Regions from separate parts of the Bradyrhizobium sp. PMVTL-01 genome, predicted to be linked through region 2. Evidence: predicted binding sites of a transcription regulator. Region 2 holds the regulator's gene; each other region holds the start of a gene.
The links. Region 2 encodes LexA, which represses DNA repair genes until DNA is damaged. Its sites were predicted from a motif close to TGTTCNNNNTGTGTTCNG; they were not measured.

Region 1 (4,144 bases), 2.5 Mb from region 2:
CCTCGTAGCAGGAGAAGAAGCCGTGGCGTCCGGTGAGCAGGTAGCCTTCGAGCCAGCCCTGGCAGAGATGCTCGCTCAGCACCTCCATCACGCGCCCGTCCTGCGCAAGATGAACGTCGTAGGGCTCCGTCGGCTCCATCCACACCCGCTCGGTCGCGTCGAACACGGCATCCAGCCGGTTTGACGCGGTCTCGTCCGGACCCATGATGCGGAAGTTGCGCTCTTGCGCGTTCAGGCGGATGACGTCGCGCAGGAATTTGCCGAGCTCGCGTGTCGCTTCTCCGATGACGGCGCCGGGCTGCGGCACGTCCACGGCGAAGCTGCGGAAGTCCGGCAGCTTCAGCTCCTTCTTGAGCAGACCGCCATTGGCATGCGGATTGGCGCCCATGCGGCGGCTGCCTTCAGGGGCGAGCGCCTGCAGTTCGGGGACGAGCGCACCATTCGCGTCGAACAGTTTGTCCGGCTGGTAGCTGCGCATCCAGTCTTCGAGGATCTTCAGATGCGCCGGATTCTCGCGGCAGCTCGCAACCGGCACCTGATGCGCGCGCCAGAAATCCTCGACCTTCTTGCCGTCGACCTCCTTCGGGCCGGTCCAGCCCTTCGGGCTGCGCAGCACGATCATGGGCCAGCGCGGCCGCTCGACCGTCTTGCGTCCGTCGCGGGCGTGTTGCTGGATCGAGCGGATGCTGGCGAATGCGACGTCGAGCGCGTCCGCCATCGCCTGGTGCATCAATTTGGGATCGTCACCCTCGACGAACAGCGGCTCGTGGCCAAGGCCGCGGAACAGATCGCGGATCTCTTTGTCTGGCAGCCGCCCGAGCACGGTCGGGTTGGCGATCTTGTAGCCGTTGAGATGCAGGATCGGCAGCACCGCGCCGTCATGGGCCGGGCTCAGGAATTTGTTGGAGTGCCAGGACGCCGCGAGCGGACCAGTCTCGGCTTCGCCGTCGCCGATGACGCAAGCCACGATCAAATCAGGATTGTCGAACGCCGCGCCATAGGCGTGCACCAGCGCGTAGCCGAGCTCGCCGCCCTCGTGGATCGAGCCGGGAGTTTCGGGCGCCGCGTGGCTCGGAATGCCGCCGGGGAAGGAGAACTGCCTGAACAGCTTGCGCAATCCGTTCGCATTGCGCGCGATATCTGGATAGATCTCGGTGTAGCTGCCTTCGAGATAGGTGTTGGCGACCATGCCCGGCCCGCCATGGCCGGGACCGCAGACATAGAGCACGTTGAGATCAAGCGCGCGGATCACGCGGTTGAGATGGGCATAGATGAAGTTCAAGCCGGGCGTCGTGCCCCAATGTCCGAGCAAGCGCGGCTTGATGTGCTCGGGCCGCAACGGCTCGCGCAGCAGCGGGTTGTCGAGGAGGTAGATCTGCCCGACCGAGAGGTAGTTGGCAGCGCGCCAGTAGCGATCGAGGAGATCGAGGTCGCCGCTCGCGGCGGCTGTTTTTTGTTGGATTGTCATGTTCCTGCCGACCTTCACCCAGCGATCGCCACCAACCCGGTTCCGGCGCGATCGATCCGTCGCTCATGAAACGGGATGGCCGTGACGCCGGTGTTGCGCGAGGTCAAGGCCGGCGCGCGAAGTTTGGGCAGCTCTACTGTGCATGGGGTTGTTTTCAGGTTTTTGCTTTGTGTTCTTGATTTGTTCCTTTGGCGTGCTATCTTGGCTGCATGAGTCCAGCATCTTCTTCTGCTCTCAAGCACCCGCCGGTCACGGCGCCCTCCGAGCCGGCGGGTGCGCCTTCCGACTTCCCTGAGCTGGCGGTCGCCATCGACCGCAAGCGCAGGCGAGGCCGGGGGGCCCAGTCAAATGCCAGCGGCCGCTACGAGGCCGAGGCGCGCGTCGCCTTCGACGACGGCTGGCAGAGCCTGGATGATTTGCCGCCGTTCAAGACGACGGTGGCGGTCGACGCCTCGCGCAAGGTGATCACCCGCAACGACTCCCCCGACATCGGCTTCGACCGTTCCATCAATCCGTATCGCGGCTGCGAGCATGGCTGTGTCTATTGCTTCGCGCGGCCGACCCACGCCTATCTCGGCCTGTCGCCGGGGCTCGACTTCGAGTCGAAGCTGTTCGTGAAGCCCGAGGCGCCGGTGCTGCTGGAGAAGGAGCTCGCCGCCCCCGGCTACGAGCCGCGGATGATCGCGATCGGCACCAACACCGACCCCTACCAGCCGATCGAGCGCGAGCGCAAAATCATGCGCGGCATTTTGGAAGTGCTGGAGCGTACCGGGCATCCCGTCGGCATCGTCACCAAGTCGGCGCTGGTCGTGCGCGACATCGACATTCTCTCGCGCATGGCCAGGCGCAACCTCGCCAAGGTCGCGATATCCGTGACCTCGCTCGATCCGAAGCTGGCTCGCAGCATGGAGCCGCGCGCCTCGACGCCGCCGAAGCGGCTGGAGGCGCTGAGGCAGCTCTCGGAAGCCGGCATTCCCACTACCGTGATGGTCGCACCTGTCATCCCCGCTCTGAACGATGCCGAGATCGAGCGGATCCTCGATGCGGCCGCTCATGCCGGCGTCAAGGAAGCCTCCTACGTGCTGCTCCGTCTGCCGCTCGAGGTCCGCGATCTCTTCCGCGAATGGCTGATGGCGAACTATCCGGACCGCTACCGCCACGTCTTCACGCTGATCCGCGACATGCGCGGGGGGCGCGACTACGACGCGAAATGGGGCGAGCGGATGAAAGGCACGGGACCGATGGCCTGGACCATCGGCCGCCGCTTCGAGATCGCCTGCGACAGGCTCGGGCTCAACAAGCGCCGCTCGAAGCTGACCACGGATCATTTTGCGCGGCCGAAGCAGAACGGGGAGCAGCTCAGCCTGTTCTGATCAGGCAAGTGGAAGAGGCGCGGCATGAGTAAGGAAATTCCAGCCCCGATCCCGCGGCTGACCGTCATCACACTCGGCGTCAGCGACGTCCGCGCCAGCATGGCCTTCTATGATGCCCTCGGATTCTCGCGCCGGCTGAAGGCGACCGGCGAGGCCGTGGCGTTCTACGATACCGGCGGTCCGGTGCTTGCGCTGTTTCCCTGGGATCAGCTCGCGGCGGACGCGACCTTGCCGGACCAGCCAAGGCCGGTGGCTTTCCGCGGCACCACGCTCGCCTGGAACTGCCGCACGCGCGATGAGGTCGATGCGGTGCTGGCTTTCGCCGTCGGCAAGGGAGCAAGGCTGCTGAGGCCTGCGTGCGAGACAGATTATGGCGGCTATCGCGGCTACTTCGCCGATCCGGACGGTCATACTTGGGAGGCCGTGGTGGCGCCCGGCATCGAGGTCGGCGACGACCGGCGGGTGCATCTGGCCGGGTAGGGCGGCCGACCTGAATAACGGGAATTATCCGGGGTTCCCGGTTGCGCGGGCGGGGCCGCTTGCGCACGATCCCGGCCATGATTCGGGAAAAGTCCGCCAGGAAGCAGGCCAAAGGCGCGCCAAAAGGGGATGCTGCGAAGCAGGCAGCGCCTGCCGGGGCGGCCAAGCTTGCCGAGGTCAAGGTTCCGGCCGGCAAGAAAGGCGTTATCGCGATTGCGCCGCCGAGCTTCCGCCGCGAGCGCGCGCTGATCAAGCGCGGCGTCTGGCCGATTGCGGGCTGCGACGAGGCCGGCCGTGGCCCGCTGGCCGGCCCGGTGGTGGCGGCCGCCGTGATTCTCGACCCCGGCCGCATTCCGCGCGGCATCGATGATTCCAAGCGGCTGACCGCCGAGGAGCGCGAAAGACTGTTCGACAAGATCTGCGCCACGGCGCAGGTCTCGGTGGTGGTCGCCTCACGCGCCCGGATCGACCGGGACAACATCCTGCGCGCCTCGCTGTGGGCGCTGAAGCGTGCCGTGGCGGCGCTGCCCCAGGCACCCAAGCATGTCTTCGTCGACGGCCGCGACCGGCTCGACACGCCCTGCGAATGCGAGGCCGTGATCGGCGGCGACGGCATCGTGCTGTCGATCGCGGCAGCCTCGATCGTCGCCAAGGTCACACGCGACCGGCTGATGTGCGCGCTGGCGCAGGACTGCCCGGGCTATGGTTTCGAGCAGCACAAGGGCTACGCCGTCCCGGAGCATCTCGATGCGCTGGACCGCCTCGGCCCCACCGCCCATCACCGCAGCTTCTTCGCCCCCGTCGCCGCTGCCCGCGCCAAGCA
Region 2 (4,144 bases):
ACTCTTGAGTCCGTTGGGACTTCTACATTGGAATTGGACTGATCGACGTGCTGGGCAAATCCTACCTCACCAAGCAAGCCTCTCTCCTGCTCGAGTTCGCAAGAACCACCTCGGACTCCGACCTCTCCGCCAAGCTGATCAGCAAGGCTGCCGACCTGAAATCTCGGGCCGATCCGCTGGCCGACAAGGATCAGGGTCCCAAAGCGCCGGACGTCAGTCCCGACGCGCCGGCAGTGAGTTGACCGATGCTGGCCGTGGCGCTCGTTCTTCTTGTGCTTGCCATGGCCGTCCTCGTGCCGGTCTGTCTCGCCTTCCGGATCATGCCGCGGCGAATTTGACGTCTATCCTCACGACAGAGCGGATGGCGCAGGTTGAATCCTCTTGCGTCTCCAGTGTTTTGCCTCTGGGCCCGCACTCGGCTAGAACTCTGGCCGCCGATTTGCCGAACGTGCCCAGCAGGAGTTTTCAGCCGTGGCCTTGATGCCGGTTTCTGACGCGCTTGCCGCGGTGCTTGCCGGCGCGGAGCCGTTGCTTGAGGAGACGATCTCGCTCGATCAGGCCTACCATCGCGTGCTCGCCCGCGACGTCGCGGCGCGGCGCACGCAGCCGCCGGAGGCGATGTCGGCCATGGACGGCTATGCCGTGCGAGCGGCCGACGCGGCGACGATCGATTCTGAGCTGACGGTGATAGGCGAGGTCGCGGCCGGGCGGCCGTTTGCAGGCTTGGTTGGCGCCGGCGAAGCGGTCCGCATTTTCACAGGCGGCGTCGTTCCGGCCGGAGCGGACGCGGTCGTGATCCAGGAGGATACCGTCGCGGACGGCAAGCGCATCACGATCAAGGAAGCAGCAATTCCCGGACGGCACATCCGGCGCGCCGGGATCGACTTTGCCGAGGGCGACGTGCTGTTGTGCAAGGGAACCCGGCTCACCGAGCGCGATCTCGCACTCGCCGCCGGGATGAATCACCCGCATTTGCCCGTCCAGCGCCGTCCGAAGGTCGCCATCCTCGCCACCGGAGACGAACTGGTGATACCGGGCGTAGCGCCCGGGCCCGGCCAGATCGTCTACTCCAACGGTTATGCCCTGCACGCGCTCGCCCGCCAGGAGGGCGCCGATACCATCGACCTCGGTGTGGCCGCCGATACGCTGGAGGCCACCACCGCCGGGATCCGCGAGGCACGCCAGAGCGGCGCCGACATCCTGATCACGACCGGGGGCGCCTCGGTCGGCGACCATGATCTGGTCCAGCAGGCTCTCAAGGCCGAGGGGATCGCGATGTCGTTCTGGAAGATCGCGATGCGGCCGGGCAAGCCGATGATGCACGGCCGGTTAGGGGCGATGCGCGTCATCGGCCTGCCCGGCAATCCCGTGTCATCCTACGTCTGCGCTTTCCTGTTCATGGTGCCGTTGATTCGCGCGCTGTCGGGCCGCACCATGATTCACCATCGCCGCGAGCGCGCCGTGCTCGGCCGCGACCTCAATGCCAACGACCAGCGCGAGGATTATCTCCGCGCGCGCCTGGAGCGGCGCGACGACGGCACGCTGATCGCCCTTCCCGTCGATCACCAGGATTCTTCACTGCTTGCAAATCTCGCTGCGGCACAGGCACTTCTCGTACGCGCGCCGTTCGCGCCCAAGGCCGAAGCCGGCTCGGTCTGCGAGGTGCTGCTGCTGCCCGCCTGAGCGCTGTCATCTCACGCGGTCCGCGAACTTTGTCGCGTTCACAGTAAATTAAGCAGTTGCGGAACATGTATCGAACATATAGTGTCCGTTCATGATTTGTTTCGAGCATGCAGCGGCTTATCGCTGAACTGAGCGTCTCGGAATCGAACGACATCAACCGGGGGATTTTGGTCGAGATGTTAACGCGCAAACAATACGAGCTCCTGCGGTTCATCAGCGAGCGATTGAAGGAAAGCGGCGTGCCACCTTCCTTCGACGAGATGAAGGACGCGCTCGACCTGCGCTCGAAATCGGGCATCCATCGCCTGATCACCGCGCTCGAGGAGCGCGGCTTCATCCGCCGCCTGCCCAACCGCGCCCGCGCGATCGAGGTCATCAAGCTGCCCGAGCTCCAAGCGGCCGCCGGCAACCGCCGCGGCTTCACGCCGAGCGTCATCGAGGGCAATCTCGGCAAGGTGCGCACGACCTCCAGCCCGCCCGCGGACGAAGGTGAGCGTCCTGTCGCCGTGCCCGTCATGGGCCGCATCGCGGCTGGTACGCCGATCGAGGCGCTGCAGACCCGCAGCCACACCATCAGCGTACCGCCTGACATGCTCGGCTCCGGCGAGCATTATGCGCTCGAGGTGCGGGGCGATTCGATGGTGGAAGCCGGTATCCTCGACGGCGACATGGCGCTGATCCAGCGCAACGAGAGCGCCGACACCGGCGACATCGTGGTGGCGCTGATCGACGACGAGGAAGCCACGCTGAAGCGCTTCCGCCGCCGTGGCGCCTCGATCGCGCTCGAGCCAGCCAACGCCGCCTATGAGGTCCGCATCCTGCCGCCCAACCGGGTGAAGATTCAGGGCAAGCTGATCGGCTTGTACCGGAAGTACTGATTTGACCTCGCGATCGTTCGACACGCGCTTGAGCGCTTGTCCGCTCCGGCTGGATAGTCTTTCAGGTTCTGCTCAGATTATCCGGCCACCTGCCCCGCGTTAGATCCTCCGCACGCCGCGCAAAGCACACATCGCTTTACGGGCCTGTCGAAAACCGGGGAGACAACCATGCGCAAGATCGTCTTGAGCACTGTCACGATGGCGCTGATCGCAACGTCAGTGTCACCGGCCGCCGCCGCACGATCGCATCATGTCCGCAAGACGACGCCGGCGACGCGCGAGCAATTCCGCAACGCACGCGACGCCGTTGCACTGCCGTCGCAACCCGCTTGGCCGTATTCGGGCTGGTCGGCCCCTGCTGGCCGTTGACGAAGAAGCACGCCCAATGCACGGGAGCGGGCTTTGTTCCTCATGCATCTGAAAAAGATATTGTGATGGCATCCTGCGGACCCAAGCCGCAGATTTGCCCACAACCCAGCAGACCGTTGTATGCTTCCACTCTGATAGAGGCCTGCGCCTCGACAGGAGGCGCGGGTCGCTATCTTACGAATGAGGAGCACCCCGATGTGTGACTACAGCCTGCACGCCGTCGCGACGCGTCCTGCCGAAGTCGGCGAGACGATCGTCACGACAACCTTCCGCGGCACCTCGACGCGCGGCTTCGCCTCCGAAGCCGACATGTCGGTTGCGGTATGCCTGCTGCCGGGAACGGAGCTCGCCTTCGCCGACAACGTCCGTTACGACAATCGCTGGATCTGGACGCGTACCATCAACTCGCGCGTCGGCAAGTTCGGCAAGATCGATCCGCACATTCCGGATCGCCATCACGATGCGATCGAATTCCCCGACGGGAAATACGTGCTGGTGACTCAGCTCGTCGAAGGCCAGCGCGCAACCGTACTGCAATTGCCGGTGACCCAGCCACTCGGCGAGCGCGAGCACAAGCCGCAGACCAGCGCAGACAGGCCGACGGTCACGCGCCTGCCGATCGGCTGACCTAGCTGCCTCCGGCTCGCAGGTCGGGGCCATGATTGAAATCGCCATCGCCGGCCGTGGCCGGCGAGATGGTGTGGTTTGTATCTTCGCAAATACCTTCGCCGGAGCACCTGCCGCAGCTCTTCGTCGCACGAAGTTTGCGCTGCCTTGCCTGAATTTTGAACGTCCGGTCCGCAAGCAAATGGCCGATGCTGCCAAAAAGGCTCGAGGCGGACGTTCGATGAAGACCTTCATTCGCGTCGTTGAACTCTGGGTGCCCGACCGGACGCGTATGCGGTGCGCTTCGGTCGTGACGACGGGCTTCCCGGCAAGGCCTGGGCTTCCGGCCACCCCGTGATCCTCACCAAATTCGCCAATTCCCATTTCAGGCGGACCGACCAGGCGCTGGCGGCGGGCCTGACCTGCGGCGTGGCGGTGCCGGTGTTTTCAGGCGAATTCCTGCAAGCCGTGATGGTGCTGTTCTGCGGCGATGACGACGCGCATGTCGGCGCGATCGAGCTCTGGCACAACGATCCCGAGACCTCCCACGAGATGGGACTGGTCGACGGCTACTACGGCACCGCCGACATGTTCGAGTTCAACTCGCG
Region 3 (4,144 bases), 110 kb from region 2:
GGCGCGTCCTTACACCAAGGCTCCGCCGCCGGTGGTCGCGACCATCTACGACTGGAGCGGCTTCTACATCGGCATCAACGGGGGCTGGGGCTCCAGTCGCAATTGCTGGGACTTCGTGACTCCAGTGACCGGCACGCTGTTCAACGACGGCTGCCATGACGCAACGGGCGGCACGATCGGTGGTCAGGTCGGCTATCGCTGGCAATCGGCCAATTGGGTGTTTGGCGTGGAAGGCCAGGGCAACTGGGCTGATTTCAGCGGACGCAACATCAGCCCGACCGCGCCAGCTCAGCAGAACCGTACGCGGGTCGATGCCTTCGGCTTGATTACCGGTCAGATCGGCTATGCCTGGAATAACGTTTTGCTCTACGTCAAGGGCGGCGCTGCCGTCGTGGACGACAGATACGACCTCATCGTCGCGCCGGGCTTTGTGGGTGCTGGCACGACCTTCGGTTCGACCAGCGGAACACGCTGGGGCGGAACGGTCGGCGCGGGCATCGAATTTGGCTTCGCTCCGAACTGGTCGGTGGGCTTCGAGTACGATCACATCTTCCTCGGCACCCGCAACGTCGACTTCACCGCGGGCGGATTCTTCATTCAAACCGAACGCGTCCGTCAGGACGTCGATCTCGCCCTCGTCCGCTTGAACTACCGTTGGGGCGGCCCGGCGATCGCCAGGTACTGATCGCCAGCAAGTCTCGTCTGACGAAAGGCCGGCCTCGCGCCGGCCTTTTTGCTGTCTGCGAGCGAACAGGACGATCCGTCAGCGATTATGACGTTTTGCCCCTGTTGTGGCTTTTTGGGTACACAACTTGCGGCTTCGTTCGTGTAAGCACCACGCCAGTTGGACCACAGCGTCCGATGCCCTTCCGTTCACGGAAGGCAAGAAGAGAAACTGGGACTGGGATTTAAGTTGAAAATGAAGAAGGTTTTGTTGGCTTCGGCCTGTTTGTTCGCTCTGGCTGCCCCCGCGTCGGCGGCTGATCTCGCGGCCCGCCCGTACACCAAGGCTCCGGTGGCTGTGGCTTCGGTCTACAACTGGACCGGGTTTTACATCGGCGCCAACGCCGGTGGCGGCTCCAGCCACAATTGCTGGGATACGACCGCTGTTGTCGGCGTGGCCGTCCCGGTCACAGCTGAAGGTTGCCACGATGCGACCGGCGCAATCGTCGGCGGCCAGATCGGCTATCGCTGGCAGTCCGCCAGCTGGGTGTTCGGCCTCGAGGCACAGGGCGATTGGGCAGACCTGAAGGGCTCGAACACCAGTTCGCCCGCCGCCTTGTTCCCGCTGGTGAACAACACCAAGATCGATGCTATTGGCCTCTTCACCGGTCAGGTGGGCTACGCCTGGAACAACGTGCTCTGGTACGTGAAGGGCGGCGCGGCCGTCACCCACAACAAGTTCAGCGGCACTCTGGCCGGCGTCACGTTCGACACCGCCAACGAAACCCGTTGGGGCGGCACCGTCGGCACCGGCATCGAGTTCGGCTTCGCTCCGAACTGGTCGGTCGGAGTCGAATACAACCACCTGTTCATGGGCAAGCACACCGATACCTTCACCTTCCTCGGCGTGAACACCCGCAGCGACAGCATCAAGCAGGACGTGGACATGGCCACGGTACGCTTGAATTACACCTTCGGCGGCCCGATCGTCGCGAAGTACTAAGCTTCGTCTCCGACGCTCTTGCGTTTCGAAAGGCCGGCCCCGCGCCGGCCTTTTTGTTTGGCGGCACGCCCCAGCGCAGTTCCGCACGCCCTGCTGCTGCCAGATGCCGCCAGCACGCCAACATTCCGTTGACGATTCGCAACTCCCTCTGGAAATCCGCCTCCGTTCTTCCTACGTTCGCTGCCATACCCATCGGCGCCGATCCCGGTTCCGGGCGCAGCGCGCCTTTTTTATTGGCGCGATCGCGCACCTTTGGGCTTCCTTGAGGGCAACTCGGATGGATGAAGTGATCAAGGCGAAGCGCCAACAACAGAACGCGGGCTCGAGCCTGCGCGCAATTGCGATCCGCGGCGCGCGCGAGCACAACCTCAAGAACATCGACGTCGAGATCCCCCGTGACAAGCTGGTGGTGTTCACCGGCCTCTCCGGCTCCGGCAAGTCCTCGCTCGCCTTCGACACCATCTATGCCGAGGGCCAGCGCCGCTACGTCGAATCGCTGTCGGCCTATGCACGCCAGTTCCTGGAGATGATGCAGAAGCCCGACGTCGACCAGATCGATGGCCTGTCGCCGGCGATCTCGATCGAGCAGAAGACGACCTCGAAGAACCCGCGCTCGACCGTCGGCACCGTCACCGAGATCTACGACTACATGCGCCTCCTGTGGGCGCGCGTCGGCGTTCCCTATTCGCCGGCCACCGGCCTGCCGATCGAGAGCCAGACCGTCTCGCAGATGGTCGATCGCGTGCTGGCGCTGCCCGAGGGCACGCGCCTCTATCTGCTCGCCCCCGTCGTCCGCGGGCGCAAGGGCGAGTACCGGAAAGAGCTCGCCGAATGGCTCAAGAAGGGCTTCCAGCGCGTCAAGATTGACGGCACCTTCCACGAGCTGGCGGAAGCCCCGACGCTCGACAAGAAATTCCCGCACGACATCGACGTCGTGGTCGACCGCATCGTGGTGCGTCCCGACATCGGCCAGCGCCTCGCCGAGAGTTTTGAGACCGCGCTGAAGCTCGCCGACGGCCTCGCCGTCATCGAGTTCGCCGACGCGCCGGCGGCCGCAGCGACGGAGGAGAAAAAGAAGACCGCAAAGATCCACGACAAGAGCGGGCCCGAGCGCATCCTGTTCTCGGAAAAGTTCGCCTGCCCCGTCTCCGGCTTCACCATCCCGGAGATCGAGCCGCGGCTGTTCTCGTTCAACAACCCCTACGGCGCCTGCCCCGCCTGCGGCGGACTCGGCGTCGAGCAGCACGTCGACGAGGACCTCGTCATCCCCGACAAGGAGCTGTCCCTGCGCAAGGGCGCGATCGCGCCCTGGGCCAAGTCCTCCTCGCCCTATTACGAGCAGACGCTGACCGCGCTCGGCAAGCACTACAAGTTCACGCTCGACACCAAGTGGAAGGACCTCGCCAAGAAGACCAAGGACGCGATCCTCTACGGCTCCGGGGAGGACGAGATCAAGTTCTCCTACCAGGACGGCGTGCGCTCCTACGACACCAAGAAGCCGTTCGAGGGCGTCATCACCAACATCAACCGCCGCTATCGCGAAACCGAAAGCGAATGGGCCCGCGAGGAACTGGCGAAGTATTTCCACGACGTGCCCTGCGAGGGCTGCAAGGGTTTTCGGCTCAAGCCCGAGGCGCTCTGCGTCAAGGTCGGGGCTAAGCATATCGGCGAGATCTCGGAGCTGTCGGTCAAGAAGGCCGGCGAGTGGTTCGAGACCGTGCCGGAGGCGCTGAACAAGCAGCAGAACGAGATCGCCGGCCGCATCCTGAAAGAAATCCGCGAGCGCCTGACCTTCCTGCTCGACGTCGGCCTCAACTATCTCACCCTCTCCCGCTCCTCCGGCACGCTGTCCGGCGGCGAGAGCCAGCGCATCCGCCTGGCCTCGCAGATCGGCTCGGGCCTGACGGGCGTGCTCTACGTGCTGGACGAGCCCTCGATCGGCCTGCACCAGCGCGACAACGCCCGCCTGCTCGACACTCTCAAGAGGCTGCGCGACCTCGGCAACACCGTGGTCGTGGTCGAGCATGACGAGGACGCCATCCGGCTTGCCGACTACGTGCTCGATATCGGTCCCGGCGCCGGCATGCATGGCGGCAACATCGTCGCCGAAGGCACGCCTGCCGAGATCATGCGCAACCCGAAATCGCTCACCGGCAAGTACCTGACCGGCGAGCTCGAGGTCGAGGTCCCGGAGCGGCGCCCGCCGAACCACCGCCGCACCATCAAGGTGGTCAACGCGCGCGGCAATAACCTCAAGAACGTCACCGCCGAGATTCCGCTCGGCCTGTTCACCTGCGTCACCGGCGTCTCCGGCGGCGGCAAGTCGACGCTGCTGATCGACACGCTCTACCGCGCCATCGCGCGCAAGCTGAACGGCGCCAGCGAAGGCGCCGCGCCGCACGACCGCATCGAGGGCCTCGAGCACATCGACAAGATCATCGATATCGACCAGTCGCCGATCGGCCGCACCCCGCGCTC
Region 4 (4,144 bases), 3.1 Mb from region 2:
CCCCCGGCGATGCGCAGCATCGTCCGGCGCGATCCGGGTGAGGGGGTACAGGTCTCTCATCGATCTCACGTCTGGTGAGAGGCCCTCAGCTCAACCCTCTCACCGTAATAAAGGGGCGAGGGAGCGCACCAATTTCCGGGCTACGGTCTCACGACCATCTCACCTACTTCGGCAGCAGCGCCTTCAGCTTGTCCATGTCGCGCACGTTCATCTTGAAGCCGCCTGGCATGACGATGTCGCCGGGCTTCTGGTCCGGCTTGCAGGCTCCTAACCACTTCGCTTGCAGCGTCATGGTGGTATCGCGCCCCGCAGCGCCGGCGACGCCGCCTTGCGCATGCGAGGAGGTCTTCACCGTGTAGGCCGAATTGAAGTCGCCCGTGATCTCGGCATGCGAGATCGTGCTGACGCCGGCGACGCTGCACTCGGAATCGCTGACATAGCCGCTCGCGGTCTTCTTGATCTCCTGCTTGGCGCAGACCTGCTTGGCCATCGGCGAGACGTTGTTGCTCATCTCCTTGTCGACGGTCTCGTCGGTGCAGTGCTGCATGGTCATCTCGGGCACGGGCGAGCCGCTCGTGACCAGCTTCATTTCCCAGAGGCCGGCCTTGCGCTGGGGCAGATCGTCGGCAGATGCACTGCCAGCCGACACCACAAGGCAAAGGGCCGAGCCGAGCAAAGCGAGTTTGCGCGCCATGTGGGAAGCTCCCGGCTGACAGATTGCGACGTTACGACGACGCCTCAGTAGAGCGTGCGGATCGGCTGGTCGGCGGCGCCATAGGGCACCCAGCGGCAGGAGAACGAGATGTAACCGCCCTCGTAGGCCTGCACGCCGAGGAATTTGACGACCTTGCCGTAGCGCGCGCAATGATCGACCGCGACCTGCCGCGCATCGACCTGGCTTGCCATCGAATAGGCGATGATACCGCCGGTGTCGTTGCCCTTGAACGGAGGCACCGGAAGGATATCGGCGCGCGCCGGCTGGCTCGCCATCATACCCAGGGCAAGAAGGCCCGCGGCCGTAATGATTCGCATTCCCGTCACTCCAATTGGTTCGCGCCAGTTTACGGTGCCGGGACCGAAGTGAAAAGAACCGAGGCCGGCCGGCCGCGCCGTTCTGGTCAACTCCTGGCGAAGTGTTGCCGCGCTGCACTTGACCTCTTCCGGCCTTCGCGGCACCGTTCGAGCTTCGCAAGACCCAGCAGTCCGGATTGCCCATGCGCACCCCCTCCTTCAAATCGCTCCGCTTCGCCGCCGTGCTCGGCCTCATGTTCGGGGCGCTGTCGCTCAGCGAGGCCCGGGCCGCCAATCCGCTGGAGCTGAACTTCTGGCTGAGCGGGCCGCGCTATGACGGCGCCGTCACCGATTGCGACAAGGCGCTGCCGACGATCGCCACGCAGTTCTGGGAAAAGGAAAGCTCGTTCTGGAATTCCTCCTTGAAGATCACGGGCTTCGCGGCCGTTCGCGAGATCGCGTTCCGGCCCTGGCAGTCCGATAACATCCCGCGCCGCTATTGCACCGGCGAGGCCATGCTCACTGACGGCAAGGTGCGCAAGGTGCATTTCTCGATCATCGAGGATGGCGGCTTTGCGGGCTACGGCAATGGCGTCGAATGGTGCGTGGTCGGGCTCGACCGCAACTGGGCCTACAACCCGGCCTGCCGCGCCGCGAGGCCCTGATTCGAAAAGCCTGATTCGGCCCGATCAAGCGGTCGAACGGTCGGCGCTCGAAATTTGTTCTTGAAATGTTCTCATCGCCTGCTAGGCTCGCTTGCACAGTCTAGTTGAGGGGCGTCGCCATGTTTCATGCCAGATTGCGTTCGTTTTCCCGTCTTGTGATCTCACTCGCGCTCGCCGCCGGGCTGGCCTCGCTCGCCGGCGGCGCGAAAGCCCAGGACAAGCGGCAGAACGCGCCGGGCGAATTCGATTTCTATGTGCTGTCGCTGTCATGGTCGCCCTCGTTCTGCGAGGAAGCGGCCGAGCGTGGCGGCCGCTCCCAGATGCAATGCAGCGGCCGGCCCTACGCGTTCGTGGTGCACGGGCTGTGGCCGCAATATGAAAACGGCTTTCCGGAATATTGCCAGCGCCCGGCACCGCGGCTGAACCGCAGCATCGTCTCCTCGATGCTCGACCTGATGCCGGCGCCGGGCCTGATCTTCAACGAGTGGGACAAGCACGGCACCTGCTCGGGTCTGGCCGACCGCAGCTATTTCGAGACGATCCGCAAAGCGCGCGCCGCGATCAAGATCCCGGCCGAATATCTCGATCTCTCGCAGGCCAAGACCGTGGCCCCCGGGGACGTCGAAGAGGCCTTCATCAAAGCCAATCCGGGCCTCAGCAGCGCCGCCATCTCGGTCACCTGCAACCGCACGCGATTGTCCGAAGTCCGCATCTGCCTCAGCAAGGACCTGCAATTCCGCGCCTGCGAGGAGATCGACCGCCGCGCCTGCCGCCGCGACCAGGTGACGATGCCGCCGATCAGGGGTGGCTAGAGTTCGTCATTGGGCGCGCGGAAGCGCGAACTATGATGCGCAATTGCGCATCTGAGAATCCATCTCGCCACAAACGCTGCTGCAGATGGATTCCGGGTTCGGTGCTGCGCACCGCCCCGGAATGACGGGAGTTACTTTCATCGCGGGATGTCGTAACTCTCCGCCATGAATTACCGCCACGCCTTCCACGCCGGCAACTTCGCCGATGTCATCAAGCACATCGTGCTGGCGCGCATCATCACCTATCTGCAGGACAAGCCGGGGGCGTTCCGCGTCATCGACACCCACGCCGGGGCCGGCCTCTACGATCTCGAAAGCGACGAGGCGCGGCGCGGCGGCGAGTGGCTGACCGGCATCGCGCGAGTGATGCAGGCACGCCTGTCGAACGAGACCGTCGCGCTGACCAAACCCTATCTCGACATCGTCCGCGCCTTCAATCCGAGGGGCGAGCTCAAGGCCTATCCAGGCTCGCCGCTGATCGCGCGCGGTCTGTTGCGGCCGCAGGACCGCCTCGTCGCTTGCGAGCTCGAGCCGAAGGCGCGCAAGGGGCTGATCGACGTGCTGCGCCGCGACGAGCAGGCTCGCGTGGTGGATCTCGACGGCTGGGTGGCGCTGCCGGCCTTCGTGCCGCCGAAAGAACGGCGCGGTCTCGTGCTGATCGATCCGCCGTTCGAGGCCAAGGACGAGTTCGAGCGGCTGGGCGAAGCCTTCTCGCCAGCCTTCGCGAAATGGCCGACCGGTATCTATGTAATCTGGTATCCGGCCAAGAACCGCCGCGCCACCGACACGCTGGCGCAATCAGTGGCGCGGCTCGCAGCCGCAGCAAAACCACCGGGCAAATGCCTGCGCCTCGAATTCAGCGCCGCACCGCAAGCCGATGGCGGGCCCCTCACCTCGACCGGGCTTTTGATCGTCAATCCGCCCTACACGCTGCAAGGCGAGCTCAAGACCATCCTGCCCGAGCTGGAAATGCCGCTCGGCCAGGGCGGAGCTGCCAGATTCCGATTAGAGGTGCCAAGGCCGTAACACTCCGCCATTCTTGGGAAAAATATGCAGTAGCGGTAGTCAATCCGCAAAGAACCGTATTATGCTGTTTCCGTGACTGGCTTTACGTTCCGCTTCCGCGAATGGTTGCGGCGGAGTGAAGGCCTAAGAAAGATCCTGCCGGGCCGACGAGGTCCGACCAAGGACGGCCAGCTCTCCCGGGCTTCGTAACGCCCGGTCATGTCGTGACGCGCGTCTGCGTCGCGACGGAGGAGCAATGAGGGGGAGTTTCCCGATGGCCATGACGGGAACAGTTAAGTTCTTCAACGGAGAGCGCGGCTACGGCTTCATCAAGCCTGATGACGGCGGTCGCGATGTCTTCGTACATATTACGGCTGTAGAGCGTGCGGGACTGAAAGACCTTGCCGAAGGACAGCGCATTACTTTCGAAGTCGAACCGGACAAGAAGGGGAAGGGACCCAAGGCAGTCAACCTGGTGATCCTCTCCTAGCGGGCTTGCCCGCGAAACGCCTGACGCGAAAGCACCTGACGCAAAAAAATCCCGGCCGCGAACGGCCGGGAGGCTATGGTCCGGTATTTTCTTGTTCAGCTATCAGAAGCGATAGTTCACGCCTGCGCGCACGACGCTGGCGCTGTAGCCGTTCGACACGC

Region 1: ACRQ5Q_RS32430 (PA0069 family radical SAM protein) is a predicted target of LexA. The motif match lies at 1,639-1,656, and genes of this name have one in related genera.
Region 3: uvrA (excinuclease ABC subunit UvrA) is a predicted target of LexA. The motif match lies at 1,830-1,847, and genes of this name have one in related genera.
Region 4: ACRQ5Q_RS05415 (ribonuclease T2 family protein) is a predicted target of LexA. The motif match lies at 1,732-1,749, and genes of this name have one in related genera.

What each region holds. Positions count from the first base shown of each region.
Region 1 is NZ_CP193982.1:6,701,139-6,705,282, reverse strand. Features, by position in the region: gene ACRQ5Q_RS32435 (phosphoketolase family protein) at 1-1,468, opposite strand, end outside; gene ACRQ5Q_RS32430 (PA0069 family radical SAM protein) at 1,678-2,841, shown strand; gene ACRQ5Q_RS32425 (VOC family protein) at 2,866-3,321, shown strand; gene ACRQ5Q_RS32420 (ribonuclease HII) at 3,399-4,144, shown strand, end outside.
Region 2 is NZ_CP193982.1:4,234,523-4,238,666, reverse strand. Features, by position in the region: gene ACRQ5Q_RS20425 (hypothetical protein) at 48-242, shown strand; gene ACRQ5Q_RS20420 (molybdopterin molybdotransferase MoeA) at 472-1,683, shown strand; gene lexA (transcriptional repressor LexA) at 1,860-2,561, shown strand; gene ACRQ5Q_RS20410 (hypothetical protein) at 2,730-2,930, shown strand; gene ACRQ5Q_RS20405 (hypothetical protein) at 3,126-3,557, shown strand; gene ACRQ5Q_RS20400 (hypothetical protein) at 3,589-3,894, shown strand; gene ACRQ5Q_RS20395 (GAF domain-containing protein) at 3,834-4,144, shown strand, end outside.
Region 3 is NZ_CP193982.1:4,345,639-4,349,782, reverse strand. Features, by position in the region: gene ACRQ5Q_RS20970 (outer membrane protein) at 1-685, shown strand, start outside; gene ACRQ5Q_RS20965 (outer membrane protein) at 920-1,666, shown strand; gene uvrA (excinuclease ABC subunit UvrA) at 1,944-4,144, shown strand, end outside.
Region 4 is NZ_CP193982.1:1,152,549-1,156,692, reverse strand. Features, by position in the region: gene ACRQ5Q_RS05430 (DUF3617 domain-containing protein) at 164-694, opposite strand; gene ACRQ5Q_RS05425 (hypothetical protein) at 739-1,032, opposite strand; gene ACRQ5Q_RS05420 (hypothetical protein) at 1,215-1,676, shown strand; gene ACRQ5Q_RS05415 (ribonuclease T2 family protein) at 1,796-2,488, shown strand; gene ACRQ5Q_RS05410 (23S rRNA (adenine(2030)-N(6))-methyltransferase RlmJ) at 2,654-3,514, shown strand; gene ACRQ5Q_RS05405 (cold-shock protein) at 3,768-3,983, shown strand; gene ACRQ5Q_RS05400 (outer membrane protein) at 4,086-4,144, opposite strand, start outside.